4 regions of the Pectobacterium carotovorum genome follow, and region 1 is predicted to be linked to each of the others. Evidence: predicted binding sites of a transcription regulator. Region 1 holds the regulator's gene; each other region holds the start of a gene.

What was found. The regulator PurR, encoded in region 1, represses purine synthesis genes. The targets are predictions, from matches to a motif close to CANGCAAACGTTTGCNTG.
Region 2: tusA (sulfurtransferase TusA) is a predicted target of PurR. The motif match lies at 3,293-3,310, and genes of this name have one in related genera.
Region 3: carA (glutamine-hydrolyzing carbamoyl-phosphate synthase small subunit) is a predicted target of PurR. The motif match lies at 5,132-5,149, and genes of this name have one in related genera.
Region 4: purM (phosphoribosylformylglycinamidine cyclo-ligase) is a predicted target of PurR. The motif match lies at 4,585-4,602, and genes of this name have one in related genera.

The regions. Positions count from the first base shown of each region.
Region 1 is NZ_JAXAFK010000001.1:1,987,463-1,995,664, forward strand. It holds gene R9X49_RS08775 (Grx4 family monothiol glutaredoxin) at 1-236, opposite strand, end outside; gene R9X49_RS08780 (C40 family peptidase) at 579-1,430, shown strand; gene R9X49_RS08785 (YnhF family membrane protein) at 1,528-1,617, opposite strand; gene purR (HTH-type transcriptional repressor PurR) at 2,021-3,046, shown strand; gene cfa (cyclopropane fatty acyl phospholipid synthase) at 3,372-4,523, shown strand; gene R9X49_RS08800 (riboflavin synthase subunit alpha) at 4,585-5,220, opposite strand; gene R9X49_RS08805 (MATE family efflux transporter) at 5,463-6,836, shown strand; tRNA gene R9X49_RS08810 (tRNA-Val) at 6,997-7,073, shown strand; gene uca (urea carboxylase) at 7,693-8,202, opposite strand, start outside.
Region 2 is NZ_JAXAFK010000004.1:106,866-115,067, forward strand. It holds gene R9X49_RS17630 (lysoplasmalogenase) at 1-386, shown strand, start outside; gene R9X49_RS17635 (zinc/cadmium/mercury/lead-transporting ATPase) at 481-2,847, shown strand; gene tusA (sulfurtransferase TusA) at 2,982-3,227, opposite strand; gene R9X49_RS17645 (7-cyano-7-deazaguanine/7-aminomethyl-7-deazaguanine transporter) at 3,444-4,121, shown strand; gene R9X49_RS17650 (DcrB family lipoprotein) at 4,433-4,999, shown strand; gene R9X49_RS17655 (MFS transporter) at 5,049-6,245, opposite strand; gene yhjD (inner membrane protein YhjD) at 6,375-7,391, shown strand; gene R9X49_RS17665 (sugar kinase) at 7,558-8,202, shown strand, end outside.
Region 3 is NZ_JAXAFK010000003.1:399,778-407,979, reverse strand. It holds gene ileS (isoleucine--tRNA ligase) at 1-1,591, shown strand, start outside; gene lspA (signal peptidase II) at 1,588-2,103, shown strand; gene fkpB (FKBP-type peptidyl-prolyl cis-trans isomerase) at 2,103-2,576, shown strand; gene ispH (4-hydroxy-3-methylbut-2-enyl diphosphate reductase) at 2,557-3,507, shown strand; gene dapB (4-hydroxy-tetrahydrodipicolinate reductase) at 4,105-4,926, shown strand; gene carA (glutamine-hydrolyzing carbamoyl-phosphate synthase small subunit) at 5,372-6,520, shown strand; gene carB (carbamoyl-phosphate synthase large subunit) at 6,535-8,202, shown strand, end outside.
Region 4 is NZ_JAXAFK010000001.1:454,673-462,874, reverse strand. It holds gene R9X49_RS01920 (M48 family metalloprotease) at 1-939, shown strand, start outside; gene arsC (arsenate reductase (glutaredoxin)) at 954-1,331, shown strand; gene hda (DnaA inactivator Hda) at 1,409-2,116, opposite strand; gene uraA (uracil permease) at 2,216-3,505, opposite strand; gene upp (uracil phosphoribosyltransferase) at 3,735-4,361, opposite strand; gene purM (phosphoribosylformylglycinamidine cyclo-ligase) at 4,702-5,739, shown strand; gene purN (phosphoribosylglycinamide formyltransferase) at 5,739-6,377, shown strand; gene R9X49_RS01885 (ABC transporter substrate-binding protein) at 6,658-7,764, shown strand; gene R9X49_RS01880 (TonB-dependent siderophore receptor) at 7,757-8,202, shown strand, end outside.

The sequences.
Region 1 (8,202 bases):
CCGTCAACCCACAGCTGTGGGAATGTCGGCCAGTTCGCGTATTTTGGCAGCTCAGCGCGGATATCCGGGTTCTGTAAAATATCAACATACGCAAAACGCTCGCCACATGCAGACAACGCCTGAACCGTCTGTGCGGAAAAACCGCAGCTTGGCAATTTCGGGGAGCCTTTCATGTACAGCAGAATCGGGTTTTCAGCAATTTGGCGCTGAATTTTTTCAATTGTCGGTGTCGTCATCTTCTTGCTTCCTTAAACCTTATAGGATGGCTAACGTCCAAAACGCTAGCCATGAGCCGCCGTCAGAGATACTACGACAGCGACATTGACTCAGTGATATTGTACCGATGCCACTGGCCACAAAAAAACGCCATTTTTTGTAGGGGTATTTTCCCTGCAAGTTATTCGCCCTTGATGAAATCAACACCAGAAAGCGTTGATAAATCAATCAAAAAAACAACTATTAACGTTTTTTCACTATTCTGTATGAATAAAGCGACCATGCCCACTTTTTTATGCCGCCGTTTTCAGGAATACTGTGCGGATTGAGCGAGTTAAGGATTATGTTCGGTCACTTTTATTATGCGCTTATTTATTACTCTTTTTATATTATTTTTCAGCAATCTATCCCTGAACGTCGTTCAGGCTGCGCCGCATACCCCGCATTCTGCGCCGAAGAAAAGCACCGTTGAAGAAACCAATAAGAAAAGCCGTCAGACAAAGGGTAATGCTAAATCACCGACACCGATCAAAAGCAAAAAACCAGAACCTACCGCAGCTAGCACAAAAACCAAACCCCGCAGCGCGAACAAATCAACAGAAAAAAAACCGTCACGGACGCAAAGCAGCACGCCCGCGCTAGTGAAAAAAAATCTCAAAAAGCTGAAGCCTGAAGAAGATAAGCAAACAACGGCACAGGCCAGAGTCAAAACTGGGCTGAAGAAGACCGCGCTCAAGGGAAAAGCGGATAAAAATCCGGCCCCCACTGAAAAAGGAATGGCGCTGAGCGCAGCGCATAAAAAACGTTATCAACATGCCAAAACGACAGCAATGAATAAGCTGATGAGCCAAATAGGCAAGCCTTACCACTGGGGCGGCTCATCTCCCTTTACCGGATTCGACTGTAGCGGACTGGTCTATTACGCGTATAAAGATGTCGTTAAGATCCAAATTCCACGCACTGCTAACGAAATGTATCACCTGCGTGATGCCGCTCCGATCAAAAAGAGCGAGCTGGAAAGTGGCGATTTGGTCTTCTTCCGCATCAATAATCGTGGCGCAGCCGATCACGTCGGGGTTTATCTGGGAGAAGGGAAATTTATCCAGTCGCCGCGTACAGGTTCAGATATTCGAATCAGCAAGCTGAGTGAAGATTATTGGCAGGAACACTACGTTGGCGCGCGTCGCGTAGTGACACCGCAGACGATTCGTTAAAAAACAGGTTCGGTATCGAAGAAGAACGATTCAGACACGTTTATGTATACAACATCAACGTGTCTGAATACCTCACCGGTGCAGAGGCGCCGTTCGGTTAGTTCAGCACCGCAATAAAACTAAACGCGATGATCACAGCCAACGAGCCAACGGTTGTCAGTAAAGACATCTTCAGATCTGTATCCATAAACTACTCCTTATTAGCGAACAAATTTAGCTGAAAATTTCACCTGAAAGCGTCATCTGAAAAAAGACACCGCCATTCACAGCCGAACCCATTTAGGCAGTTAAAGCTACAAATAATAGGGTTATTACGATTCTTTCATAATTCCAGTGAAAAATCTCGGACGAATGCATCACTAATAGTATAAATTAGCCCTTTCCCTTTCATGATAAATCGGACACAATCCGCTGTTTATGAAAGCGCTGCGTATCGGTCGAAAAACGTCAACCCAGATCCCTTCGGTATAACATTCGGCATTCTCCTTCTGAAATCCTGTTTTTTAGCTTAGAAGAAGAACATTAAACGTAGGCAAACGATTAACAATATACTTACGTCTGTAACAGGTAAGTTCAGGAGTCATTTTTAGATGGCAACGATTAAAGATGTGGCAAAGCGTGCTGGCGTTTCTACCACAACCGTATCGCACGTGATCAATAAAACACGTTTCGTCGCCGAAGAGACTAAGGCAGCCGTCAGGGCGGCAATCAAAGAATTGCACTATTCGCCCAGCGCCGTCGCCCGCAGCCTCAAAGTTAATCACACCAAATCAATCGGTTTGCTGGCCACATCCAGCGAAGCCCCCTATTTCGCCGAGATCATCGAAGCCGTCGAAAACAGCTGCTATGCCAAAGGCTATACGCTGGTACTGTGTAATTCGCATAACGACATTGGTAAACAGCGCGCTTATCTCTCCATGCTGGCGCAAAAACGCGTCGACGGCCTGCTGGTAATGTGCGCCGAATATCCACCTGAGCTGTTGGCTATGCTGGAAGACTATCGCAGCATCCCGATGGTCGTGATGGACTGGGGCCAGATGCACAGCGATTTTACCGATACGATTATCGATAACGCCTTTGAAGGCGGTTATATGGCAGGTCGCTACCTGATCGAACGCGGTCATCGGGATATCGGTGCCATTCCCGGTATTCAAGAACGTAACACCGGCAGCGGGCGCTACCTCGGCTTTTTAAAAGCGCTGAAAGAAGCTGACATCACCGTACGCGAAGAGTGGGTTGTTCAGGGCGATTTCGAGCCGGAATCTGGTTATAAAGCCATGCATCAAATTCTCGCGCAGAAACAGCGGCCAACGGCCGTATTCTGCGGTGGCGATATCATGGCGATGGGCGCTATCTGTGCGGCAGACGAACTGGGTCTGCGCGTGCCGCAGGATATTTCGGTGATCGGTTATGACAACGTGCGCCACGCGCGTTTCTTTACGCCTGCGCTGACCACCATTCATCAGCCGAAAGAGCGTCTGGGGCAGTCCGCCTTTGCGATGCTGCTGGATCGCATTACCAGTAAGCGAGAAGATGCGCACGTGATCGAAGTGCATCCGACCCTGATAGAACGCCGCTCGGTTGCAGACGGCCCTTACCTCGACTATCGCCGCTAGCCGCGAGTTCTGTACAGACGATTTTCTTATTCCTGTCTGCTTCCCCTCTCTGCTTCAGCCCGCTCTCTTGTAGGCTGGCTGAAGCCGTTCTAATTCTATACCCTAAATAATTCGAGTTGCATGAAGGCGGCAAGCGAGGGAATCCCGATGAGCTTACTCAAGTAAGTGATTCGGGTGAGCGAACGTAGCCAACGTACATGCGGCTTGAAGTATGACGGGTATAATACCGTGTTTCATTTTCTCTGGTGACAGCCGATACCTCGGCTGCGATAAGTGTTGTCCTGGTGTGTTTTACGATACTTTTACATAAAGTTAAGGAGACATGATGGGTTTACCTTATACAGAAGAATGGGATGACGATATCGCGCCCTGGTTCCACATCGTGCAAGACATGTTGAATACCGCAGATATCACCATCAACGGCCCCCGCCCTTTTGACATCCGCGTGACTCATCCCGGTTTTTTTAAACGTGCTATGCGCGAGGGATCGCTGGGGCTGGGAGAAAGTTACATGGATGGCTGGTGGGAGTGTGAACGGCTGGATATGTTTTCCCATCGCGTCCTGCGGGCGGGGCTGGAGGCTAAGTTACCCCGTCGCCTGCACGATCTCACGCGGGTCGCCCTCTCCCGCGTCACGAATTTGCAATCCCGCAGGCGTGCTCAGGTTGTCGGTAAAGCCCATTACGATTTAGGTAATGATCTCTTTACCCTGATGCTGGATCCTTATATGCAATATTCCTGCGCCTATTGGAAACAGGCACAAACGCTGGAACAGGCGCAGGAAGATAAACTCGCTATGATCTGCGAAAAGCTCCAGCTCAAATCGGGGATGACGCTGCTGGATATCGGCTGCGGCTGGGGCGGGCTTGCCGAGTTCGCGGCGCGTCACTACGGCGTTTCGGTTTATGGCATCACCATTTCCAAAGAGCAGCAAATGCTGGCACAGCAGCGCTGTCAGAATCTGAACGTCACCATTGAACGACAGGATTACCGCGATCTCGATCGGCAATTTGACCGCGTAGTATCGGTTGGCATGTTTGAACACGTCGGGCCGCGCAACTATGACCGCTATTTTCGCGTCGTACGGCGTAACCTAAAGCCTAACGGACTGTTTCTGCTGCATACCATCGGGGCCAATAAGACCGATCCGCATGTCGATCCCTGGATTCATAAATACATCTTCCCCAACGGCTGCATCCCTTCCATACAGCACATTGCGCAGGCGAGCGAGCCTTACATGGTGATGGAGGACTGGCACAATTTCGGTGCCGATTACGATCGCACATTAATGGCGTGGCATACGCGCTTTCAGCAAAGCTGGCCACTGCTTTCCACACGCTACCCTGCCCGCTTCCGCCGGATGTTCAGCTACTACCTGAACCTCTGCGCTGGTGCCTTCAGAGCAAGAACACTCCAGCTCTGGCAAGTCGTGTTCAGTCTGGATGGGATCGAGGGTGGATTACGCGTTTCACGCTGACAGAAAAGAAAAAACCGGACGAGGTTATTCGTCCGGTTTACAAGAACAGGCAACGAGGAAATTACTCTTCTTTGCCCAGGTCGCTCGCCTGCTTGCTGGCCAACACGCGCTCGACCGTATCCACCACGGCCTGTGTCTGCGGATCGATTTCAATATTGATGCGATGTCCCAGACGTTTCTGTCCCAGCGTAGTACGGTTCAGCGTTTCGGGAATTAAATGCACGCAGAAACGCCCGCGAGTCACTTCCCCTACCGTCAGGCTGATACCATCAATCCCAACAAAGCCTTTATGCAGCACGTATTTCATCAGCGCTTCATCTGCCAGACGGAACCAAATCTGATGGTTATTCTCTGAAACCTGAATCTTCACCACTTCCGCCGTACACATGATGTGACCCGACATGACGTGTCCACCAATCTCGTCACCGAATTTCGCGGCACGCTCAATATTCACAACATCGCCTTCATGAATATCGCCCAGATTCGTTAGTCGCAGCGTTTCTTTCATGAGATCGAAGCTGACACGATCGCCCTCGATGGCGGTTACCGTCAGGCAGCAGCCGTTGTGCGCCACCGAGGCACCGGGCACAAGTCCGGGCAGCAGATCAGGCGGGAGCTGGACAACGTGCGTGCGGAAATTGGATTTTTCTTCAATCGACACCACCGGCGCGGTGCCCTGCACAATACCGGTAAACATACGGTTTGCCTCTTAAAAACAAAGAAATGATTTGGTGCAGTGTGCCCGATATTTCGCGGAAATCCAAACCGGAATACCGCACACTACATTGCTATCGAAACCGTAGCGTAACAAAAAGAATATATTCTCTTCCATGCTGGTTTACTTTCGTTAAGTCGTTACAATGACTCCCTCTTTGTCCCGATCTGTTTTTCATATCTAAATTATTTATTCCGCAGTCAAGTCATTCAAGGAAGGTATCCGTGCAACAGTATCTGACAGAAGCGCGTAAATTATTGGCGCTTGCTGTTCCTGTCATTATTGCGCAAGTGTCTCAAACATCGATGGGGGTCGTTGACACCATCATGGCAGGCGCTTATAGCGCCACCGATATGGCCGCCGTCGCCGTGGGAACCTCTATCTGGCTACCCGCCATTCTTTTTGGCCACGGTCTGCTGCTGGCACTGACGCCCGTTGTCGCACAGCTCAACGGTTCCGGCCGACGCGATCGCATCTCGCATCAGGTGCGACAATCCTTTTTCCTGGCCGCCATTATTTCTGTATTTACGATGCTGGCGCTGTATCAGGGGGAATATGCCATTAACCTGATGAGCGACGATTCGCCGGAGCTGGCGGCGAAGGCCATTGGCTACCTGCATGCGCTGCTGTGGGGCGTACCTGGCTATCTGTTCTATCAGGTTTTGCGCTGCCAGTGCGAAGGGCTGTCCAAAACCTACCCCGGCATGATGATTGGGTTCATCGGGTTATTAATCAATATCCCGATCAACTATATCTTTATCCACGGTAAATTTGGCATGCCCGAACTGGGCGGCGTAGGCTGCGGCGTCGCTACCGCGTCGGTTTACTGGATCATGATGCTATTGATGATGGCCTACACCCGACGCGCCTCCTGGCTACGCGATATCCGCCAGCATCGTCCTACATTCCGCCCGGATTTTTCCGTATTAAAGCGTTTGTTTGGTCTCGGTTTACCTATCGCGCTGGCGCTGCTTTTCGAGGTCACCTTGTTTGCCGTGGTGGCGCTGTTGGTGTTGCCGCTGGGCGTCGTCGATGTGGCCGGTCACCAGATTGCCCTGAACTTCAGCTCGCTGATGTTCGTCCTTCCGCTCTCGGTTGGCGTTGCTACCACCATTCGCGTCGGACATCGTTTAGGAGAAGGTTCGGTTGAGAACGCCCGGATTGCCGCCTACACCGGCATTCTGGCTGGCGTGGCGTTAGCCAGCTGTACGGCCATTTTCACCACGCTGCTGCGCGAGCCTATCGCCCTGCTCTACAATCAGGATCCGCTGGTGGTGGCGATGGCTTCTCAGCTCATGCTGTTGGCTGCCGTTTATCAAATCTCCGATGCCGTTCAGGCCATCGGCAGTGGCGTATTGCGCGGCTATAAAGATACCCGGTCGATTTTCTATATTACGTTCACGGCGTACTGGGTGCTGGGGTTACCGAGCGGCTACCTGCTGGCGTTGACGGATATCATCGTCCCACGCATGGGACCCGCGGGTTTCTGGTGCGGTTTCATCATTGGCCTGACGGCAGCGGCAGTGATGATGGTGACGCGGATTCGTTTTCTTCAGCGCCAGCCTGCCGCACAGATTTTAGCGCGCGCGGCTCGCTAGATAACGTTTTATCCATTTTGAGTCGAAAAAAACAACACAATGGATACAACCCCAGCAATCGCGCTGGCAAGAGCACAAAATTGCATTTTTCCTCTTGCCAGCTTTCCCCTTGCTCGCTACTATTCGCATCGCTGTCAGACAGGCAGCCCGGTATCTCAATGCGTTCATAGCTCAGTTGGTTAGAGCACCACCTTGACATGGTGGGGGTCGTTGGTTCGAGTCCAATTGAACGCACCATTCCTTCTTCGCAGTACCTCAATCACTTCGTTAATCCACTAAAATCTTTGTTAAATCTGCACTCATACTTTTTCAGCAATATCGATCTCATTCCACCTGTATTCGCACGATCTACGTCCATTTGACCTGAGTCAAAAGCAATACAATGAAGCGCCACAGGTTTGGTTAGTCTCTCAGTGGTTATGATAAAATCCTTCCACGAAAATAATATCGGAAGAGTCAATTGCAATGGATTGGTTAAAAGATTACATACCACTGCTCCTCATTGGTGGTGGGATATGGGAAATTTTTCACGTCTATCACGGACTCAAATCTGGCGTGTTAGTCGAGAGAATTAATAGAAAAGACGTGACATTTCATCGTGGCGAATTTTGGTTTAGTTTTTGGATCGGCTTTCATATTATTTTTTCAATAGGAACGTTCGCCGTTAGCCTCTTTCTCATCAGAAAATATTTGCTCTTCCCTGATTGGCTGCAACCATATTTCTCTCACTTTTATTCGCTCTGACAATCATTAGCGCCAACAACCTCTCCAGTGACTCTGCATGGTGTTCAAACTTGCCATAAGTAATTTCACGCCAGAGCGTCACTCTGGCGTAAAAGTATGTGCGCCGCCGTTATTACGCCTGCGACTCGATCACCACTACGCACTGCCCCGCGCGAACGGATGCGCCAGGCTGACAGCGAATATCCCGCACCATGCCGCGCTGCGGCGAGACAATCGGGATTTCCATTTTCATGGATTCGAGAATCATCAACGTTTCCCCCTCGGCTACCGTTTTTCCGATCTCCGTCGTCACCTGCCAGAGATTACCGGCAATCGGGCTCTCTACGCCGAGTTGTCCCGGTAGGATCGGCGCGTCGTCCGCTTCCTCAATCACCACGTCGACGCTATCCGTCACCGATTGACCGGCAATACGCCAGCGCTCGCGTTCCGCCTCAAACGCGGCCCGCTGGCGTACGCGGAATGCCTCGATCTCTTCAGCTTCCCGCGACAGGAAATCCTGATAGGCGTTTAGCGCCAGCTCGCTTTGCTCGATTCGCAGCGGGTAGCGCCCCAGCGGGAAATCCCGACGGATGGATAACAATTCGTCGGCCGACACCGGATAGAAGCGAATTTGGTCAAAGAA
Region 2 (8,202 bases), on a different contig from region 1:
CTTATTTCCTCTCCCATCTGCTCTACACCATTAGCTTTTTTACCGGACAAATCGCGCTCACATTCTTCTGGCCGCTGGCATTAACGCTCGTCATTCTGGCCGCGATCCTGATCGCGATTATCTGGGGGCGATTGGAAGCACAGCGCTGGCCCGCCTGCGCATTCATCATCATGACCACGCTGATGGTCTGGATTGCCGGCGAGCGGTATTTTGCGCTGGGAACAAACGCAAATTTCTCCCTGCTGACCGGCACCGTACTGCTGTTTATCGCCCATGCAGCCTGGCTGATTCACCATTACCGTTTTCCGTTCCGCGCCCATCAGGCGATTGTGGCAGCGGGCTATTTTGGCGGCCATTTCCTGATTGTTCGCTCCCTCTATTTCTGACGTTGACGGCGCTCACGAAAGTCTGGCTAAGCATTGAGCGGCGGTGTAAAGTTCCTGATGAGAATCGCTATCACTAATAACCCAGGAGGAAAAGATGCACTCTCATCAGCACCACCACAGCGCTGAAAAGTCAGCCTGCTGCAATAACGGCGTTCACCACGCGTCGCGCAAAACCGCGCAACATACAAAAAGCTGCTGCAATGAACACGCGCAGCATTCGACTCACGCAGACCACAGCTGCTGTTCAACGAAACACACGTCTGATGCCACCGTACAGAGCGCGTGTAGCACAGAGCAGCATTCATCAGACAGCGGCGGTAGCGCGGATTCAGACGACCCCGACGGCGGAGACAGCGACAGGCCCCGATCCAACCAGCGTTTCAGCTGGAAAATCAGCGGGATGGATTGTCCCAGCTGCGCACGTAAAATCGAAAATGCAGTAAAAAATCTCACCGGAATTGAACAAGCCAAAGTGCTGTTCGCCACCGAAAAATTGGTTGTTGATGCCTACACCGATATTCGTCCTCAGGTTCAACACGCCGTTCAGCAAGCTGGCTTCACCTTGCAGGACACCGCACTCCCCCTCGCCCCACCAGAACCCTCTACCGTACGCCGTTTCGTACATGAATATGGTTTCTTAATACTTTTCACTTTGCTGGCTGCTGCAAGCTGGGGGCTTTCCCTGCTAAGCGAGCGCGGCGGGCAGATCGCGTTTATCGCGACCACGATTGTCGGGCTGGTGCCGATCCTGAAAAAAGCGGTGCAGCTCATTCGCACGGGCACGCCCTTCGCGATTGAAACGCTGATGAGCGTGGCTTCCATCGGGGCGCTCTTGATTGGCGCTACCACCGAAGCCACGGTCATTTTGCTGCTGTTTATGCTGGGCGAATACCTGGAGTCTTACGCGGCAAACCGCGCACGGCGCGGCGTAACAGCACTGATGGCGCTGCTTCCCGAAGACGCCACGGCGATCGTCAACGGGCAACGGCGTCTCGTGCCTGTCGCCAGTCTGGTTCCTGGCGATGTGATTGAAGTCGCGCCCGGCGGGCGACTCCCCGCCGATGCGGAGCTCTTGAACAGCGACGCCAGCTTTGATGAAAGCGCCCTGACCGGCGAGTCGGTACCCATTGAGCGTACGCCGGGTGAGAAAATTGCCGCCGGCAGCCTGTGCGTCGATCGGGTCGTGCAGCTGCGCGTGGTGTCACAGCCGGGCAACAGCGCAATCGACCGCATTCTGCAACTGATAGAAGAAGCGGAAGAGCGCCGCGCGCCGATAGAACGCTTCCTTGATAAGTTCAGCCGCTATTACACGCCGGCCATCATGCTGCTGTCGCTGCTGGTAATTCTGGTGCCACCGCTACTGCTGGCGCAGCCGTGGCAAGAGTGGATTTATCGCGGTCTGACGCTGCTGTTAATTGGCTGTCCGTGTGCGCTGGTGATCTCAACGCCTGCGGCGATTACGTCCGGGCTGGCTGCCGCAACGCGCCGTGGGGCGCTCATTAAAGGCGGTGCAGCGCTGGAATCGCTGGGCAGTATCAAGACTATCGCATTTGACAAGACAGGCACGCTAACGGAAGGCAAACCGCAGGTGACGGACGTGTTACCCGCCGCAGGCATTAGCGAAACGGCGCTGCTGACGCGCACCGCCGCCGTGGAGTCGGGTTCCCATCACCCGCTTGCCAAAGCCATCGTCCAGCATGCGTTATCCAGCAGCACGTTCCTGCCCTTGGCAGAAAACCGCCAAGCGCTGGCGGGTATCGGCGTGGAAGGCACGATAGGTGGCAAACGGATTCAAGTCAGCGCGCCGACTCGCGTCGCGCCCGATCTGCTTGATGACGGCTGGTTGCAGCGTGTTAACGCACTGGAAAACGAAGGGAAAACCGTCGTGGTGGTGCAAGAAGACGACAGCCTGCTCGGCATACTGGCGTTGAGCGATACCCTACGCCACGATGCACGTGAAGCGCTGGATGCCTTGCAGCAGTTGGGGATCCGAGGCGTGATGCTCACGGGCGATAATCCTCGCGCGGCGGCGGCGATTGCGGCGACATTAGGGATCGATTACCGCGCCAGCCTGCTTCCTGCCGATAAGGTCACGGCGGTCAGCGAGTTGAGTAAACAGCATCCCGTGGCGATGGTCGGCGACGGCATCAACGACGCCCCGGCAATGAAGGCTGCAACCATCGGGATTGCGATGGGAAGCGGTACGGATGTGGCGCTGGAAACAGCCGATGCGGCACTCACGCACAGCCGTCTGACCGGGCTGGCTGCCATGATTAGCCTGTCGCGGGCGACGCAGCATAATATTCGTCAGAACATTGCCATCGCGCTGGGGCTGAAAGCCGTCTTTCTGGTCACCAGCATTCTGGGTATTACCGGGCTGTGGCTCGCCGTGCTGGCAGATTCCGGCGCAACGGCACTGGTCACCGCCAACGCGCTGCGGCTGCTGAGAAAACGGGACTAATATTACCGTTGCAGGCTGTGGATTGAAGGATCGAGATACACGGAGCGACCACGGGGCGAGGCCTCCCTACGGGAACCTCATCCCCGTGTTTCTCCTAATCACACACGTCAACGAACGGTATAACGCACTGAGTATTATTGGCCTTTGCGCAGCAGATACCGATAGGGAAGCTGCTCGGTTTCCTGTGCCAGAAGCTCATGCTCCATGTACACACAAAAACCGGGAATATCGCGGGTGGTGGCCGGATCGTCGGCAATAATCAGCAGCGTTTGCCCGGTTTCCATCTGGCGTACCGTCTTACGCACCATCATCACAGGCTCAGGGCAGCGCAGCCCCTGCGCATCAAGGGTTTTATCCGGGTTGGTAAAGGGATCGGTCATCAACGTTCTCAGTGCAGGAATCAAAAAACCGCCTTAGTTTACGCTGAGGATTTCCCGACGCAAGCGACGACAACGTTTGCGCAGAAAACAACCATCCTTTCCCGGTAAAACACATTGCATTAGCGAAGCAATTGCGTATTATGCCGCCGCGTTGCAGCATAAATCTGCACGTTATCTCTTGGGTTCCCTAACCCCAATAACCAAAAAGGTCACATTATGTATCGTTTTACTCCCCAGCAGCGGCTTACGGCGCTGATCTGGCTATCGTTGTTCCATGTCCTGATCATTACGTCGAGTAATTATCTGGTCCAGCTCCCGGTATTGATTTTCGGTTTTCATACCACCTGGGGCGCGTTTACCTTCCCGTTTATTTTTCTGGCAACTGACCTGACGGTACGGATTTTCGGTGCACCGCTGGCGCGTCGTATCATTCTGACCGTGATGGTGCCTGCGCTGGTGATTTCCTATCTGGTGTCGAGTCTGTTCTATCAGGGATCGTGGCAGTCGTTCGAGGCGTTAAGTCAGGTGAATATCGTCGTGGCGCGTATCGCCTGCGCCAGCTTCATGGCTTATGTTCTCGGCCAGATTCTGGATGTTCACGTCTTCAACCGCCTGCGCCAGAAACGCGCGTGGTGGGTCGCGCCGGCCGTGTCGACCATGTTTGGTAATTTCAGCGATACGCTGGCCTTTTTCTTCATTGCGTTTTACCGCAGCACCGATACCTTTATGGCAGCAAACTGGGTTGAAATCGCGATGGTGGATTATGCCTTCAAGCTGCTGATCAGCCTGGCGTTCTTCCTGCCGATGTACGGCGTGATGCTGAACATGGTGCTCAAACGTCTGAGCGAGCAGAAAGGCTCGACCGACTACCGCTCCGTCCGCAGCCACCATTAATGCCTATCGGGCGGCCATTTGCGCCGCCTTTTCTCATTAAGTCACTCATCGTTTTGTAAAAATAACGCAGGCAACAACAACGGTTTGCAACAACAAAATGCTTGTTTTTGCTATCTGAATAGGGTGCCATACTGTTATTACCTGTTTATACCCGTCATATTTCAAGTTGCATGTGCGTTGGCTGCGTTCACTCACCCGAATCACTTACCTGAGTAAGCTCATCGGGATTCCTTCCCTTGCCGCCTGCCTGAAACTCGAATTATTTAGGGTATAGAAAGATTACCTGTTCAAAAACGAGAGAAAGGGATCCCATGTCGAATGTAATCAAATACCTCGGTGTCGGCTTGCTTGTCGGCCTGCTTGCTGCCTGTGATGGCAAAACGGATGACGCCGCAAAAGCGGGCGCGCAAGATAAACCTGCCGCAGAAGCCAGCGCGGGTCAGAATATTGAATTAATGGAAGGCAAGATTGCGTTTACCCTGCCCGCCGATATGCGCGACCAGAGCGGCAAAGTCGGAACGCAGGCGAACAACATGCACGTTTACGCCAATGACAATGGGCAGAAAGCGGTCATCGTGATTCTGGGCGACAACACCACGGAAGAGTTGACCGTGCTGGCGCAACGTCTGGAAGATCAACAGCGCACGCGTGACGCCAACCTTCAGGTCGTGACCAACAAAACCATCGACGTTGACGGCAAGAAGCTGCAACAGCTCGACAGCATTATTACCAGCAGCGGGCAGCAGGCTTATTCCTCTGTCGTGTTGGGCAAAGTGGAAAACCAACTGCTGACGTTGCAGATCACGCTGCCAGCCAGCAATCAGCAACAGGCACAGAGCGAAGCAGAAGGCATCATCCATACCCTGAAGCTGAAATAATCGGTATTATCGTCGGACAGTAGCCACCGAGGTGGCTACTGTTGTTCTCTTATACGTTAACGATCCGCTGAGCCAGCCGCCACGTCAGCGCCAGACCGCATAGTCCCAGCAGCGCCGCCGCCAGATAAATAGAGGCGATACCGGTATAGGCCATCAGCACACCCGCCACCGGCCCGACGACACCCAGCGACAAATCGAGAAATATGGTATAGGTTGCCAGCGCACTGCCTTGATTCTGCGGCGAGACAGCCTGAACGGCGACAACGCCTAATGCCGGGAACACCAAAGAGAAACCCGCCCCCGCGAGGAATGCGCCGATTTCTGCCATCAGCGGTTGCGTCGCGCCCCAGACCAGCAGCAACCCCACGATCTCAACCACAAAGCACGCCATCGCCACGCGCAATCCGCCAAATCGCTGAATACTGTTAGGAAACACCAGCCGTGCGCCGACAAAAGCACAGCTGAAAATCGTCAGCGTCAGCGCTGCGCCCTCCCAGTTCCGATCGGCATAAAACAGCGTAATAAAGGTGGCGATCACGCCAAAACCCGCAGAGGCGATCGCCAGAATAATGCCGTAAACCCAGACTTTCCCCAGCACTTCGCGAAAAGGAATCTTTTTCCCCGGCGCAACCTGCACCGCCGGGCGCGGCAGCGCAAGCACAATCGCCACCGCTGCGATCAGGATAATGCACACGGAGAGCAGTTTTAGCCCACCGATATGGTTAAGCCAGACGCCGAGCGGTGCGCCAATCGCCATCGCGCCGTAGGTGGCAATACCATTCCATGAAATTACGCGTCCGATGTGTCGGGAACCCACCACGCCAACTCCCCAGAGCGTCGCGCCGGTCCCGGCAAAACTCTGTCCGGCCCCCAGAACGATACGCCCGAGACACAATAACAGCAGCGTAATCACCGGCGAGGCGTCGCTAAAGGCAGCCAGCAGGTAAAACACCCCGCTCAGCATGACGCCAGCCAGCCCCCAGACGACGATTTTCTTCGGCCCTTTTTCATCGGCGCTACGCCCCGCGTGCGGGCGGCTCAATAGCGTGGAGAAGTATTGCAGGCTGATCACCAGCCCGGCCCAGAAGGCGCTATAGCCAAGGTGATCGTGCACGTATCCCGGCAGCACCGCCAACGGCAGACCAATATTCAAATAGCTGGCGAAGTTGAACGCCACAATTGAAACGATGCGCAGATTAAGGCGCAGACCGCTCAGCGACGGCTCGGATGGGGAAGGTGTTGGCATGGAAAATTCACTCGCTTAACGTCCGTGTATGACGTACGTTCAGAAAAACATCGAAAAGTAACATTCTTATATTGTTGGTTATAATCAAGCTTATGCTAATAAACTAATCCCGAACACAGGAGAAACGCAATGCCTGTACCGGCAGACCCGGATCGCAAATCAACATCGTCACCCCCAGAAGGGGACACATCGCCACAGCAACCTCTCTCGTTTCTGGGCAAGAGCAAACGTCTGGCCGCTCGTATTCAGGCAATTCCCAGTGTGGCACACCTGATCCGCGCGGGCGAACGCTTCAACGATCGCATGGGCAACCAGTTTGGCGCGGCGATTACCTATTTTTCCTTTCTGTCGCTGATCCCGATTCTCATGGTGTCTTTTGCCGCCGTCGGTTTTGTGCTGGCCTCCAATCCCGATCTGCTGACAGGGCTGATTAACCGCATCGTTAACAGTATCAGCGATCCGAATCTGGCTACTACGCTGAAAAATACCGTCAACACGGCCGTGCAGCAGCGTACCACCGTCGGGATTACCGGTTTGCTGATCGCGCTCTATTCCGGCATTAGCTGGATGGGAAACCTACGTGAAGCGATTCGCGCCCAGTCGCGCGATGTGTGGGAACGGAACCCGAAAGACGAAGAGAAGATTTACTTTCAATACACGCGGGATTTCCTGTCGCTAACGGGCCTGGTCATTGCGCTTATCATTACGCTTTTCCTGACTTCCGTTGCTGGCACCGCGCAAAACATGATTGTGACCGCGCTGGGGCTGGATGGCATCGAGTGGTTGCGCCCCGCGTTGACGCTGATTGCCCTGTCGATCTCCATCTTTGCCAACTATTTGTTATTTCTGTGGATATTCTTCGTTTTACCGCGTCATAAACCCAAGCGCAAAGCGCTCTTTCGCGGCACGCTGATCGCCGCCGTGGGCTTTGAAGTCATCAAATTCGCGATGACCGTCGCGCTGCCTAAACTGGCCAGCTCGCCTTCTGGTGCCGCGTTCGGTTCAGTCATTGGCCTGATGGCGTTCTTCTATTTCTTCGCGCGTCTGACGCTCTTTTGCGCCGCCTGGATCGCAACGGCGAACTATAAAGGCGACACCTCGACAGATCAGAATGAACAAGAGAAAGAACCGCCGTCACCTCGCTAAAAGCAGCGGGAAAGCACTGGTTTTCCGATCTGCATCATGAAAAAATAAAACATCGTTTCAAGACTATTGACTCAGTCTCACGTAATGTTGAGACTGACGTTAATTTCCGCGTTTTTTATACCCAATAAACATCAGGTGCAGGGTACCTTTTCAAAGGCCAAAAGTGATGACAACTACTAACATTGCCGTAATCGGCGAATGCATGATCGAACTGTCGCAGAAGGGCACGGATCTTAACCGTGGATTTGGCGGCGATACGCTGAACACTGCCGTTTACATTGCCCGTCAGGTAAACGCCGATAAGCTGGGCGTGCATTACGTGACCGCACTCGGCACCGATAGCTTCAGTACCGAAATGGTTGCCGCCTGGCAAAAAGAAGGGGTGAAAACCGACCTGATTCAGCGACTGGACAACAAGTTGCCCGGTTTATACTTCATTGAAACTGACGCAAGCGGCGAGCGCACGTTCTACTATTGGCGCAATGACGCCGCTGCCCGCTACTGGCTGGACAGCCCGGAAGCAGAAAAGATCGGTCAGTCACTGGCACACTTTGACTATCTCTACCTGAGCGGCATCAGTCTGGCGATTCTGAACGCCGAAAGCCGTCAACGTCTCCTCGTCCTGCTGCGCGCCTGCCGCGCCAACGGCGGTAAAGTGATTTTTGATAACAACTACCGCCCACGTCTGTGGCAGAGCAAGGAAGAGACGCAACAGGCCTACACCGACATCCTGTCCTGTACGGATATTGCTTTCCTGACGCTGGATGACGAAGATATGCTGTGGGGCGCGAAGCCGCTGGAAGCAGTGTTG
Region 3 (8,202 bases), on a different contig from region 1:
TCATAAGTCGCCGATCATTTTCCGTGCCACGCCACAATGGTTTGTCAGCATGGATCAGAAAGGCCTGCGTAAGCAGTCGCTGTCTGAAATAAAAGGCGTGCAGTGGATCCCGGATTGGGGTCAGGCGCGTATCGAAGCGATGGTTGCGAACCGTCCTGACTGGTGTATCTCCCGTCAGCGTACCTGGGGCGTGCCAATGTCGCTGTTCGTCCACAAAGAGACAGAAGAGCTGCATCCGCGTACCGCTGAACTGATTGAAGCGGTGGCGAAACGTGTTGAAGCCGACGGCATTCAGGCATGGTGGGATCTCGATCCGGCCGATATCTTGGGCGCAGACGCTGACAACTACGTCAAAGTGCCGGACACGCTGGACGTATGGTTCGATTCTGGATCGACGCACGCGTCTGTCGTGGACGTTCGCCCTGAATTCGGCGGTCACGCGGCGGATATGTATCTGGAAGGGTCTGACCAGCATCGTGGCTGGTTCATGTCTTCCCTGATGATCTCAACGGCGATCAAAGGCAAAGCGCCTTATCGTCAGGTACTGACTCACGGTTTCACCGTTGATGGTCAGGGCCGCAAAATGTCCAAGTCGATCGGGAATACCGTGAGTCCGCAGGACGTGATGAATAAGCTGGGTGCTGACATTCTGCGTCTGTGGATCGGTTCAACAGATTACTCCGGTGAAATCGCCGTATCTGATGAGATCCTGAAGCGTTCTGCCGATGCCTATCGTCGTATCCGTAACACCGCGCGTTTCCTGCTGGCGAACCTGAATGGGTTCGATCCACAGCAACATATGGTGAAACCAGAAGATATGGTCGTGCTGGATCGCTGGGCGGTCGGCTGTGCGAAAGCGGCGCAGGAAGAGATCCTCGAAGCGTATGAAAGCTATGATTTCCACCGCGTTGTACAACGCCTGATGCAGTTCTGCTCGATCGAAATGGGTTCGTTCTATCTGGATATCATTAAAGATCGTCAGTACACGGCCAAAGGCGATAGCGTTGCGCGCCGTAGCTGCCAGACCGCGCTGTACCATATCTCTGAAGCATTGGTTCGCTGGATGGCGCCGATTATGTCCTTCACCGCGGATGAGATCTGGAACTACCTGCCGGGCGAGCGTGCACAGTACGTCTTTACCGAAGAGTGGTATGACGGTCTGTTCTCGTTGGATAGCGCAGAAACCATGAACGATGCGTTCTGGGCGGATGTCCTGAAAGTGCGTAGCGAAGTGAACAAAGTCATCGAGCAGGCACGTAATGACAAGCGCATCGGCGGATCGCTGGAAGCCTCTGTCACGCTGTACGCCGATGCCAATCTGGCGGGCAAACTGAACCAGCTGCGTCAGGAACTGCACTTCGCGCTGTTGACGTCAAAAGCGCTGGTAGAACGTTATGAAAATGCGCCGGATAGCGCGCAGGCAACGGAACTCACCGGACTGAAAATTGCCTTAAGTGAGGCAGAAGGGCACAAGTGTCCACGCTGCTGGCATTACGAGACGGATATCGGTAGTAATGCCGATCATCCTGAAGTGTGTGGTCGCTGTGCGACTAACGTGGGCGGTAACGGCGAAGAGCGTAAATTTGTCTGATGAATAAGATCTGTTCGAGTGGACTGCGCTGGCTCTGGCTGGCGGTGCTGGTTTTAGTTATCGATCTTGGCAGCAAGCAGTGGATTCTTGCCCACTTTGCGCTGGGGGATACGGTACCAGTTATGCCTTCTCTGAATCTGCATTACGCCCGTAACTACGGCGCAGCATTCAGCTTCCTGGCGGATAAAGGCGGCTGGCAACGCTGGTTCTTTGCCGGTATCGCGATTGCTATCGTGGTTGCGCTGCTGGTGATGATGTACCGTGGCAGCGTCAAACACAGGCTGAATAACATTGCGTATTCGCTGATTATCGGCGGTGCGTTGGGCAATCTGTTTGATCGGACATGGCATGGGTTTGTCGTCGATTTCATCGATTTCTATGTCGGTGACTGGCACTTTGCCACGTTTAACCTGGCCGATACCGCCATCTGTATTGGTGCGGCGCTCATCGTACTGGAAGGGTTTTTCAGTACGCATGATGATACTGATACCGTTAAGCAAAAGGGTCACTGATGTCCGAGACTGTGCAGCACAACAGCGCGCTGCTGGTGCATTTTATTCTCACGCTGGAGGATGGCTCCACGGCCGAGTCTACGCGTGAGCGCGGCAAGCCAGCGCTGTTCCGCCTTGGCGATAGCAGCCTGTCTGACGCGCTGGAACAAAATCTGTTGGGATTGAAACGTGGCGATAAGCGCAAGTTTACGCTGCCGCCGGAGTCGGCCTTTGGGCCGACCAATCCAAACCTGATCCAGTTCTTCTTGCGTCGTGATTTCGCCCAGACCGGCGTGCCGGATGTTGGCACCATTATGCTGTTCAGCGGCGTTGCCGGGAATGATATGCCGGGGATTATCCGCGATGTGACCGAGGAATCGGTCACCGTGGATTTCAATCATCCTCTGTCCGGTCAGGCGATTACCTTCGATCTCGAAGTGCTGGATATCGATCCCGTACAACAGGAGGTGTCCCATGCAGATCCTGCTGGCTAATCCACGCGGCTTTTGTGCCGGTGTCGATCGTGCTATCAGCATTGTGGAGCGCGCGCTGGAGCTTTTTGGTACGCCGATCTACGTCCGTCATGAAGTGGTACATAACCGTTATGTGGTTAACGGGTTGCGCGAACGTGGTGCCATTTTTATTGAGCAGATTGAAGACGTGCCGGACGGTGCGATTCTGATTTTCTCGGCACATGGCGTTTCGCAAGCGGTACGCAATGAAGCAAAAAGCCGTGACCTGACGGTATTCGATGCCACCTGCCCGCTGGTAACCAAAGTGCATATGGAAGTGGCCAGAGCCAGTAAGAAAGGTGTAGAAGCGATTCTTATTGGGCATGCCGGACACCCTGAAGTTGAAGGGACGATGGGTCAGTACAGCAATGCGGATGGTGGCATGTATCTGGTGGAATCCCCCGAGGATGTCTGGCAGCTACAGGTAAAAGACGAAAGCAACCTGTGCTTTATGACGCAAACCACGCTTTCTGTTGATGATACCTATGCGGTGATTGATGCGTTGCGCGAACGTTTTCCGCAGATTGTCGGGCCGCGTAAAGATGATATCTGCTATGCCACGACCAATCGTCAGGAAGCGGTTCGCCATTTGTCGGATAAGGCGGATGTCGTGTTTGTTGTGGGCTCTAAAAATTCCTCAAACTCTAACCGTCTTGCTGAATTGGCACAGAGAGCGGGGAAAGCGGCTTATCTGATTGATTCAGCCGAAGATATCCAGGAGTCATGGGTAGAGGGCGCTTCGCATGTTGGGGTAACCGCAGGCGCATCCGCACCGGATATCCTGGTACAACAGGTGATTCAGCGCCTGAAAGCATTAGGCGGCAAGGTTGCCGTTGAAATGCAGGGGCGTGAAGAAAACATCGTCTTTGAAGTGCCGAAAGAGCTGCGTGTTGAAGTCAAACAGGTAGATTAACGCTGTTTCTGTGGTAGGGCTTCGGCCCTACCGCTGTTATGCCCGTCATACTTCAAGTTGCATGTGCGTTGGCCGCGCTACTCGGTCCACTTACGTGGACCTCGCCCGCTGGGGCCGCTGCAAGCAGCGTTCAAATCTGCCTCTGGCAGATTTGTCAGTCACCCGAATCACTTACCTGAGTAAGCTCATCGGGATGAAATGAGAGACATCCTGTCTCTCACCGGAGGCCAGCCGTTGGCTGGTCAAATTCGTTCCCGACGAATTTGTCCTTCTCTTGCCGCCTTCCTGAAACTCGAATTATTTAGGGCATATCTCTCCCCTGTATTCACTCATGAAAATGTTAATGCATAAAAATGAATTTTTATGCGTTATGTCATGTGGTTTATTTTTAACCTTCCCTGCATGTCTTCAAACGCATCACGGTTTTTCATCGCTTCCAGACGCGATTCTGCTGCCTGTGATGAGACAGTTTTGCTGATTTTCTGCGGCTTCAAACAGTATTTTCTAATCTGGCGGTAAATCCGCTGGCGATAGTGCGCAGTGCCCGTTAACCTGATGTTATTTTTATGTCGTCAGGATCAAAAAGAGAGAGACATTATGAAGGATTCATCCATCCGTATTGCGGTTGTAGGTGCGGGCGGCCGTATGGGACGCCAGCTGATTCAGGCCATCGAGCAAATGGACGGCGTGGTATTGGGCGCGGCGCTGGAACGTTCTGGTTCGTCTCTGATAGGCAGCGATGCAGGTGAACTCGCCGGGCTGGGTAAAAATGGTATTACCGTGAATGAAAGCCTGGATGCCGTACAGAATGATTTCGATATCTTGATCGACTTCACCCGTCCGGAAGGCACCTTAGCGCATTTGGCATTTTGTCGTCAGCACCGTAAGGGCATGATTATTGGGACAACCGGCTTTGATGACGCAGGGAAGGCGGCGATTAAGCAGGCTGCACAAGATATCGGAATTGTGTTTGCCGCGAACTTCAGCGTTGGCGTCAATGTTATGCTGAAGCTGCTGGAAAAAGCGGCGAAGGTCATGGGCGACTATACTGATATCGAAATCATCGAAGCACACCATCGCCACAAAGTGGATGCGCCGTCTGGCACCGCGCTGGCGATGGGCGAAGCGATTGCCGATGCGCTGGGACGCGATCTGAAGTCTTGTGCCGTGTATGCGCGTGAAGGTCATACCGGTGAACGCGATCCGAAAAGCATTGGTTTTGCGACCGTGCGGGCGGGTGACATTGTCGGTGAACATACGGCGATGTTTGCGGATATTGGCGAGCGCGTTGAGATTACCCACAAGGCATCCAGCCGTATGACGTTTGCCAATGGTGCGGTAAGAGCCGCTATCTGGATTGGTTCGAAAGAAAGCGGTCTTTTCGATATGAGAGATGTGCTTTATCTGGATGATTTATAGTTTTTAATTTTTTATAAAAAATTATATCTTACTGATAAAGGTGATTATTTTTAATATCACCTTTATTTTTAAGCTTTTGGTTTAAATTTTTTACTATTATTTGTTTTTATCTGTTTTTTATTCGTGTTTTTAGCGGCAATACTTCCCCTTTACTCCTGAAATGCCCTTTGCTGGCGATTTGTTATCCTTATTTTAACGATGTTGCCTCGCAACCGTTTACTTACCTAAGTTGATGTGGTTTTTTACGTCAGTGGGCGGCTATTTATTTCGGAAAGCATAAAAATAAGAGAAAAAAAGCGGTTTGGGTAGACAATCAGGAAGACCATCATTAAAATGCGCCCAATTTGCCAAAAATTGGCCTTACAGGTAGTTTTTGCATTGATTTAGTGGCTCGAATCTGAATTAATATGCAAATAACGTGATTGTTTATTCCTTGGAGGGTGTTTTGATTAAGTCAGCGCTATTGGTTCTGGAAGACGGAACCCAATTCCACGGTCGGGCCATTGGGGCAGAAGGGTCGGCAGTGGGGGAAGTGGTCTTCAATACGTCGATGACCGGTTATCAAGAAATCCTTACTGATCCTTCCTATTCCCGCCAGATTGTCACTCTCACTTATCCCCATATCGGTAATGTCGGCGCCAATGCCAACGATGAAGAATCCCCCTCTGTACAGGCTCAAGGTCTGGTTATTCGCGATTTACCTCTGATTGCCAGCAACTACCGTAGTGAAGAAAGCCTGTCTGAATACCTCAAACGCAACAACATCGTCGCCATTGCTGATATCGATACCCGTAAACTGACCCGTCTGCTGCGTGAAAAAGGCGCGCAGAATGGCTGCATCATCGCGGGCGATGCGCCGGATGCCGCTGTCGCGCTGGAGAAAGCGAAAGCCTTCCCTGGGTTGAAGGGAATGGATCTGGCAAAAGAAGTGACGACGGCAGAAAGCTACAGCTGGTTACAGGGAAGCTGGACGCTGGAAGGTGAATTGCCTGCGGCGAAAAACGAAAGCGAACTGCCTTACCACGTAGTGGCTTATGACTACGGTGTGAAACGCAACATTTTGCGTATGCTGGTGGATCGCGGCTGCCGCCTGACGGTTGTTCCGGCGCAGACACCTGCCGAAGATGTGCTGAAGTTGAATCCAGACGGTATTTTCCTTTCTAACGGCCCGGGCGACCCAGAGCCGTGTGACTACGCGATTCGCGCGATCAAAACCTTCCTGGAAACGGATATTCCGGTATTCGGTATCTGCTTGGGTCACCAACTGCTGGCGTTGGCGAGCGGTGCGAAGACCATCAAAATGAAGCTGGGTCACCACGGCGGCAACCATCCGGTAAAAGATCTGGATAACAACTGCGTGATGATCACCGCACAGAACCACGGCTTTGCGGTTGATGAAGATAATCTGCCTGACACGCTGCGCGTCACGCATAAATCCCTGTTTGACCACACGGTTCAGGGGATTCACCGCACGGATAAGCCAGCGTTCAGCTTCCAGGGACACCCTGAAGCGAGCCCTGGCCCGCATGATGCTGCGCCACTGTTCGACCACTTTATTGACTTGATTCAGACTTACCGTTCTTCAGCTAAATAATCAGGAGCGAGAAAATGCCAAAACGTACAGATATTAAAAGCATCCTGATTCTGGGCGCAGGCCCGATTGTTATCGGCCAGGCGTGTGAGTTTGACTACTCGGGTGCACAAGCCTGTAAAGCGCTGCGTGAAGAGGGTTACCGCGTTATTCTGGTGAACTCCAATCCAGCAACCATCATGACCGACCCGGAAATGGCCGATGCGACCTACATCGAGCCGATTCACTGGGAAGTGGTGCGCAAAATCATTGAAAAAGAGCGTCCAGACGCGGTGCTGCCAACGATGGGCGGCCAGACCGCGCTGAACTGTGCGCTGGAGCTGGAACGTCAGGGCGTGCTGGCCGAATTCGGCGTCACCATGATTGGTGCAACGGCGGATGCGATTGATAAAGCAGAAGATCGCCGCCGCTTTGACGTCGCGATGAAGAAGATCGGTCTGGATACCGCGCGTTCCGGCATTGCACACAATATGGAAGAAGCGCTGGCTGTCGCGGCCGACGTCGGCTTCCCGTGCATCATCCGTCCTTCCTTTACGATGGGCGGCACCGGTGGGGGTATCGCTTACAACCGTGAAGAGTTTGAAGAGATCTGCGAACGCGGTCTGGATCTGTCACCAACCAAAGAGCTGTTGATCGATGAATCGCTGATCGGTTGGAAAGAGTACGAGATGGAAGTGGTGCGTGATAAGAACGACAACTGCATCATCGTCTGCTCCATCGAGAACTTCGATGCGATGGGGATCCACACCGGAGACTCCATCACCGTTGCACCTGCGCAAACGCTGACCGATAAAGAATATCAAATCATGCGTAACGCCTCGATGGCGGTACTGCGTGAAATCGGCGTAGAAACCGGCGGTTCTAACGTCCAGTTCTCGGTGAACCCGAAGACAGGTCGTCTGATTGTAATTGAAATGAACCCGCGCGTGTCACGTTCTTCCGCGCTGGCGTCTAAAGCGACGGGCTTCCCGATTGCAAAAGTCGCGGCCAAACTGGCGGTGGGTTACACGCTCGATGAGCTGATGAACGACATCACCGGTGGCCGTACGCCAGCGTCTTTCGAACCTGCTATCGACTACGTTGTGACTAAGATTCCACGTTTCAACTTCGAGAAATTTGCTGGTGCCAACGACCGTCTGACCACGCAGATGAAATCTGTGGGTGAAGTGATGGCGATTGGCCGCACGCAGCAGGAATCCCTGCAGAAAGCACTGCGTGGCCTGGAAGTGGGCGCAACCGGCTTCGATCCGAAAGTGGATTTAGACGACCCTGAAGCACTGACCAAAATCCGCCGCGAGCTGAAAGATGCGGGTGCCGAGCGTATCTGGTACATCGCCGATGCCTTCCGTGCGGGGATGTCTGTTGATGGCGTGTTTAACCTGACTAACGTTGACCGCTGGTTCTTGGTGCAGATTGAAGAGCTGGTGCGTCTGGAAGAGCAGGTCGCAGAAAAAGGCGCAACTGCGCTGGATGCCGAGTTCCTGCGTATGCTGAAGCGTAAAGGCTTTGCCGATGCGCGTCTGGCGAAACTGGCTGGCGTGGCGGAAAGCGAAATTCGCAAGCTGCGCGATAAGTTCGACCTGCACCCGGTGTACAAGCGTGTTGATACCTGTGCGGCAGAATTCGCGACCGACACGGCTTACATGTACTCCACGTATGAAGAAGAGTGTGAAGCTAATCCGAGT
Region 4 (8,202 bases), 1.5 Mb from region 1:
CAGTTAGGCATGGCAGCACTCAGCGGCACCATGGCGGGTGCGCAGCAAGGGATGATTACCTTTACGCAGTCCAACGAACAAGAGGCTGACCGCATCGGTATTCAGGTGTTGCAGCGCGCGGGGTTCGATCCGCAAGCTATGCCGAATTTCCTGCAAAAACTGGCAGATCAATCGCGTTATGCGTCAAAACCACCGGAAATGTTGCTGACTCACCCCTTGCCGGAAAGCCGCCTGTCCGACGCCCGTAACCGCGCCAACCAAATGCGCTCAACGCCGGTACAGTCTTCTCAGGATTTCCTGTTCGCCAAAATACGCACCTTTGGTATGTATGGCTCACCAGATCGTCCGCTGAGCAACGATCTGCTGGAGCAATGGGAAAAAGGCAACGTGCGGGAGCAACTGGCCGCGAAATATGGCCGCGCGATTCAGTTTTATCAGGCGAAGAAGTACGATGAGGCGCGTAATGTGCTGCAACCACTGCTAAGCAGCGCACCTGAAAACCCGTGGTTTCTGGATATGATGACCGATATTGATCTGGGACAAAACCGCGCGACGCAGGCGATCAGCCGCTTACAAAACGCCCCCGGGGCGCAGGCTAATCCGGTACTTCAGTTGAATCTGGCGAATGCCTATGTAGAAGGGAAACAGCCTGCCGCTGCCAGCAAAATACTGTATCGCTATACTTACGCGCACCCCGACGATTCAAACGGCTGGGATCTGCTGGCGCAAGCCGCAGCAGCACAAGGACAGCGGGCGGAAGAACTGGCCGCACGAGCAGAGAGTCTGGCACTCAGCGGCCAGCTCGATCAAGCTATTCGGCTACTGAGTAACGCGAGCTCACTGGTTAAATTGGGGAGTCTGGAACAGGCGCGCTACGACGCCCGCATCGACCAGCTTCGTCAGTTGCAACAGCGTTTCCGCCAGTACCAGAAATCCTGATAAGGAGCATGACGATGACACAATCTTCAACCCAAACCTCCGTGACGATTTACCATAACCCACGCTGCTCCAAGAGCCGCGAAACGCTGGCGCTATTGCAGGAACACCATGTTACGCCCAACGTCGTGCTCTATCTCGACACGCCGCCCGATGCCGCGACGCTGGCTCAGCTCATCCGGCAGTTGGGCTTTAACAGCGCACGCGAATTGATGAGAACCAAAGAAGAGGTTTATCAGCAGTTGGGGCTGTCCGACGCCGCGCTGACGGAAGCACAGCTGATTCAGGCGATGATCGATAATCCGAAGCTCATCGAGCGCCCCATCGTCGTGGCACACGGTCAGGCACGTATTGGCCGCCCGCCGGAACAGGTGCTGGAAATACTGTCGTTGTAAAAAATGGCGGTAAAAAATAGTTGTAAACGCGAGACGTGAACGATCCTCAATGGCGATCTTTTAACAGCGATCGCTAACTACAGACCGAGGATCTCTTTCACAAAAGGAATGGTCAGCTTGCGCTGTGCAGTGATGGAAGCATGGTCGAGCTGATCGAGCGTCATAAATAACGTACGCATTTCCCGATCCAAACGCTTAAGCAGAAAACGACTCACGTCTTCCGGCAATTCGAACCCGCGCAGTCTGGCACGCAGCTGTAGCGCTTCCCCTTTCTCATCATCCGACAGCGGTTGCAGCTTGTAGATTTGTCCCCAATCGAGACGAGAAGCCAGATCGGGCAGATGTAAATTCAGCTGACGCGGCGGACGATCGCCGGTAATCAACAACCGGGCACGTCCTGTTTCCTGAATGCGGTTATACAGATTAAACACCGCCATTTCCCACTCTTCATCACCCGCAATCGATTCGATGTTATCGATACACACCAGCGCCAGTTGTTCCATGCCTTCCAGCACGTCCGGCACAAAATAGGCGCGTTTATCTAACGGCACATAGCCCACCGCGCGTTCCTGGCGCGACAGTTCAGCGCAGGCAGCATGCAGCAGATGGCTGCGCCCGCCCCCTTCACGTGACCAGAAATAGATGTAGCTGCCATGCTCCTGATGCAGAGCATTATTAATGGCGGCAAGAAGAGACGCGTTTTCACCCGGATAGAAACTGGCAAATGTTTCGTCATCGGGTAAGTAGAGTGGCAATGAAAGCTGTGCCGGCGTGTTCAGAATCACCTCAAGCAAAACGGGCAGGAAATCGGATCGAGTTTATCACAGAAACCGGGCCCTGTTGAGGACGCGATATGCACGGCCTCAACAGGGAAACTGACGCGGTTATGGACGTACGTCGTTCTCTTCCGGCGCATCGAGGATCTCTTCCTCTTTGCGGAACAGGCTAATAACCTTAAATACCAGACTCATCCCGATACCGACAACGGTCGCCAGCGCCATGCCTTTCAGCTCGGTCGCGCCCAGATGCACTTTCGCGCCGCTAACGCCGATGATCAGGATCACGGAGGTCAGGATCAGGTTTTGCGCTTTGTTGTAATCCACTTTGGATTCAATCAGTACGCGAATACCAGACGCCCCAATCACGCCGTACAGCAACAGCGATACGCCGCCCATGACGGGAACGGGTACAGCCTGAATCGCCGCCGCCAGTTTGCCCACGCAGGAAAGCAGAATCGCGAGGATTGCTGCACCGCCGATCACCCAGGTGCTGTACACTTTGGTAATCGCCAGCACACCGATGTTTTCGCCGTAGGTCGTGTTCGGCGTGGAGCCAAAGAAACCGGACAGCACGGTAGAAATGCCGTTGGCGAACATGGAGCGGTGCAGCCCCGGTTCACGCATCAGATCTTTCTTCACGATATTCGCCGTCACCACCAGATGGCCGACGTGCTCTGCAATCACCACCAGCGCCGCAGGCAGAATCGCCAGAATGGCAAACCACTCAAAGCGCGGCGTATAGAATGTCGGCATCGCGAACCAGTGCGCTTCACGAATCGGGGTCAAATCCACCACGCCCAGCGCGAACGACAGCGCATAACCTGCCAGTACCCCGATCAGAATCGGAATGATCGCCAGGAAACCGCGAAACAGCACCGATCCCAGAATGGTGATCGCCAGCGTCGCCAGTGAAATTGTCACCGCAGTGGAATCGACAGAAGCGCCATCGGCAGGCAGCAGCCCGGCCATTCCCGCCGCCACACCAGCCAGCTCAAGGCCGATAACCGCAACAATCGCCCCCATCGCCGCAGGCGGAAACAGCACATTCAACCAGCCAGTCCCCGCTTTCTTAACAATCAGCGCCACGAGACAGAACAACACGCCGCACATGATGAAACCACCCAGCGCGACTTCGTACCCCAGCGGTAGCAGCAGTAAAACCGGAGAAATGAACGCGAAGCTCGATCCCAGGTATGCCGGGATTTTTCCCTTACAAATGAATAAATACAGCAGCGTACCGACACCGTTGAATAACAGTACGGTTGCCGGATTGATCTTGAACAGAATGGGTACCAGTACGGTAGCGCCAAACATCGCAAACAGATGCTGGAAACTCAACGGGATGGTTTGTAACAAGGGTGGTCGTTCACTTACCCCGATGGCGCGACGAGTCATCTTCAATATCCTCTGTAGTGTTGTTATCTAGTGTTGCTATTTATGTGTGCAGGTAGACCCGCACTTATTATCACAGCCAGACGCACCCCGCCCCACCGTAGTGAAGCAGGAAAATGGTGACTGCTGATGTATAAAAGAGCCGCGTGTGACGTAACACGGGCTATGGCAAACCATAGGGAATACTTAGGTTCCCGCCAAAAAAAAGCCGACTAATAAGTCGGCTTACCTGTTATTTCGTACCAAATATTTTATCGCCCGCATCGCCCAGGCCCGGCATGATGTAACCCTGCTCGTTGAGGCCTTTATCGATGGATGCTGTGTAAAGCTCAATATCCGGGTGAGCTTTTTCCAGTGCGGCAATCCCTTCTGGAGCCGCGACCAACACCAACACCTTAATGCTGTGGCAGCCTGCTTTTTTCAGCAGATCGATCGTCGCGATCATTGAGCCGCCGGTCGCCAGCATTGGGTCAACCACCAGCGCCATGCGCTCTTCGATATTGGAAACCAACTTCTGGAAATAAGGAACAGGTTCCAGCGTTTCTTCATCACGGTAGATGCCGACAACGCTGATACGCGCGCTAGGGACATTTTCCAGCACGCCTTCCATCATTCCCAACCCTGCACGCAGAATCGGTACGACGGTAATTTTCTTGCCTTTGATCTGATCGACTTCAACCGGACCGCACCAGCCATCAATGGTGACCTTTTCGGTTGCCAGATCGGCCGTTGCTTCGTAAGTCAGCAAACTTCCCACTTCGGAAGCCAGCTCACGAAAACGCTTAGTGCTAATATCGTTCTCACGCATCAAACCCAGTTTGTGTTTGACGAGTGGGTGTTTCACCTCGACGATCTTCATCATTATCTCCCCATCGGCTAGTGGACGGACAAAAACGCCAAGCGCGTTTTTAAACACCGCTTGCGGCGGCCCGCAGGGCGGCGGGCACGAGAGCCCGTCGTAAAAAAAATCGCGGGATTATACCGCCTTTTTTACTTAGCGCCATATGATTAAGCCTGATCCAGATCAACCGAGAAGAGAAATTGTCGCCATCAACGAAAAATAGCCAGCCGATGACTCATCACTCGCAAACGATTGCCTACACTGTTAGAATTAGCGCGCACTATTTTTACCACAGTATGTTTTCTAAATAATACCGTGTTTTCTGAATACGACCCGTAACCTTCGTGGGGACTCAGCAGTGACCGACAAAACCTCTCTCAGCTATAAAGACGCAGGCGTGGATATCGATGCAGGCAATGCATTGGTCGACCGTATCAAAGGTGTAGTGAAACAGACCCGTCGCCCGGAAGTTATGGGTGGATTGGGTGGTTTCGGTGCCTTGTGCGCCTTACCGCAAAAATACCGCGAACCGATTCTGGTTTCCGGCACTGACGGAGTCGGCACCAAACTGCGCCTGGCGATGGATCTGAAGCGCCACGATACGATTGGTATCGATCTGGTTGCGATGTGCGTAAACGATCTGGTGGTTCAGGGCGCTGAGCCGCTGTTCTTCCTCGACTATTACGCCACGGGCAAACTGGATGTCGATACCGCTGCCAGCGTGATTACCGGTATCGCGGAAGGCTGTAAGCAATCAGGCTGTGCGCTGGTCGGTGGCGAAACTGCCGAAATGCCGGGCATGTACCACGGCGAAGACTACGACGTTGCTGGCTTCTGCGTCGGTGTTGTAGAAAAATCAGAAATCATCGACGGCAGCAAAGTCCAGAACGGCGATGTTCTGGTTGCCCTCGCGTCCAGCGGCCCACACTCAAACGGCTATTCTCTGGTACGCAAAGTGCTTGAAGTCAGCAAAACTGATCCAGAGCAGTTCGAACTGGAAGGCAAACCGCTGGCCGATCACCTGTTGGCACCGACCAAAATCTACGTGAAATCCATACTGTCCCTGATTGAGAAAGTGGACGTCCATGCGATTTCTCACCTGACTGGCGGCGGCTTCTGGGAAAATATCCCACGCGTTCTGCCAGAAGGTATGCAGGCGACTATCGACGAATCCAGCTGGCAATGGCCTGCGGTTTTCAACTGGCTGCAACAGGCTGGGAATGTCAGCCGCCACGAAATGTATCGCACTTTTAACTGCGGTGTTGGTATGATCATCGCACTGCCAACCGAACAGGCAGACGAGGCCGTTGCATTACTCAACAGCAGCGGCGAAAACGCATGGAAAATCGGCGTCATTACTCAAACCGATGCCGGAGACGCAGTGGTTATTAACTGATGAAAAACATCGTTGTGCTGATTTCAGGTCATGGAAGCAACTTACAGGCGTTGATTGACGCCTGTAAGAACGGACGCCTCAAGGGAAAGATCGCCGCCGTATTCAGTAATAATGCGGAGGCGTACGGGCTAGAACGCGCACAGAATGCGGATATTCCTACGTGCGTCCTGAACCCTGAAGACTTTGCCGACCGTGCTGCATTTGATGCCGCACTAGCAAACGAAATTGAGCAATATGATCCGGCGCTGGTGATCTTAGCAGGCTACATGCGGATTCTTAGCCCGGACTTTGTTGCCCAGTTTGCCGGCAAAATGCTGAACATTCACCCTTCTCTGCTACCTAAGTATCCCGGCCTGCATACGCACCGCAAGGCGCTGGAAAATGGCGATCGGGAACATGGAACTTCCGTACATTTTGTCACCGATGAACTGGACGGCGGCCCACTGATTCTGCAAGCGAAGGTACCTGTATTTAGTGACGACACCGAAGAAAGCCTGAGCGAGCGCGTAAAAACGCACGAGCACACGATTTATCCGATGGTCATTAACTGGTTCCTGAATGGCAGACTGGTGATGCGGGATAATGAAGCCTGGCTGGACAGCGTGCGTATTCCACCGCAGGGCTACGCCGCCGAGTAATTCTGTCTGTTCATCATCTTAGTAAGGCTCTCCTCGGAGCCTTACTTCCCTATATTGCTTATTCTTCTTTGCCTCTTTCTTTTCCTATCCACGCGAAGCACCGCTGTTTTCACGCCTCTCTCTACGCTTTAAATATTTACTAATCTTTACGAAAAAAAATCACTAAGCCTCGGATAAAAAAGAAGATTTCCCTCAACCGAAATTACACGTACTTTTCATCGGTTGAAAACGAAAATGACAATGATTATCTTTCCCCATCCTAAATTCTGTGAACTCCATCATGCGTACTGCCTTACTGCTTTGCCTGCTTTTTCTCAGCCCGCTTTTGCAGGCAAAAACCGTCACTGACATTTTGGGTCGACAGGTGGAGATCCCAGATAGCCCCCAGCGCATCATTCTGGGCGAGAGTCGCATGCTGTATACGCTGGCGCTGCTTCAGCCTGATAACCCGGCAAAGCATGTCGTCGGCTGGCCGGGCGATATGGCGCGCTACGATGCACAAAGCTGGTCACGCTATACCGAAAAGTTCCCACAGCTTAACCAGATCCCACTGTTAGGTAACGGCAGCCTGCAAGCGATGAACGCAGAGATGCTGCTGCCGCTAAAACCCGATCTGGTCATTCTTCCTCGGTTGGCAAAAAACGCGACCAATGAAGATTTGCTGCAACAAACGCTGACTCGTGCCGGGATCCCATTTATTTATGTCGATCTGCGCATCGACCTGCTTAATAACACGTTGCCCAGTATTCGCCTGCTCGGCGAGGTGCTGAATCAGCCTCAGCGCGCTACCGCCTTCAGCAATTTCTATCAGCAGCATATGGACGTGATTCGCCAGCGTATCGCGCAATACCATGGCAAAAAACCGACGGTCATGCTGCATCTGCATCTGGGCAGACGAGACACCTGCTGTACCACGGCGGTCGGCGGCAGCCTTGGCGACCTGCTGACTTTCGCCGGCGGCGAGAATATTGCCAGCGGCACCATCAGCAGCGTCTACGGGGAATTGAGCCCGGAGCACGTGCTAGCCGCCAATCCCGATGTCTACATCGCCACCGGCATGGCCGGGCCGGAAGGCAAACGCTTCTCCAGTTTGATGCTCGGCCCGCTGGTTAACGCCGCACAGGCGAAAGAGAGCTTCGACACGCTTATCCGCCAGGAACCTATTTTGTCTCACCTGCAAGCCGTGCAAACAGGCCGAGCCTGGAGCATGTGGCACAACTTCTACCTCAGCCCGTACCACGTCGTGATGGTCGAAATGTTTGCCAAAGCGCTCTACCCGGATCGGTTTACTGATATCGATCCGCAACAAACACTACAACAACTCTATCAACAGTTTTTACCTCTTGAATTTTCAGGGATTTATTGGAGTCAGATTTCGCATGAATAAGTTTTTTATAAAAAAGGCCGCGTTCCGCCACGGCTGGCCGCTGCTGGCGCTGTTGCCGTTTAGCATTCAGGCAGCCATCGTTGATGGCAAAGAAGACACTATGGTGGTAAGTGCCACCACGGGTGCTCAGGCAGGAAAAGAGACCGGCTATCAGCCGCATAAAACCGTGACAGGCACTCGCACCGAAAGCCGCCTGTTGGATGTTCCACAGGCCGTCAACGTCGTTCCGACTCAGGTACTCGACGATCGTGCTGTACGCAATATTGATGAAGCACTGTATAACGTCAGCGGTATCACCCAGTCGAATACGCTGGGCGGCACGCAAGATGCCGTCATCAAACGTGGCTTCGGCGATAATCGCGACGGTTCAATCTTTCGTGACGGTGTGCGCTCCATTCAGGCGCGCAACTTCACGCCCAGCAGCGAGCGCGTCGAAGT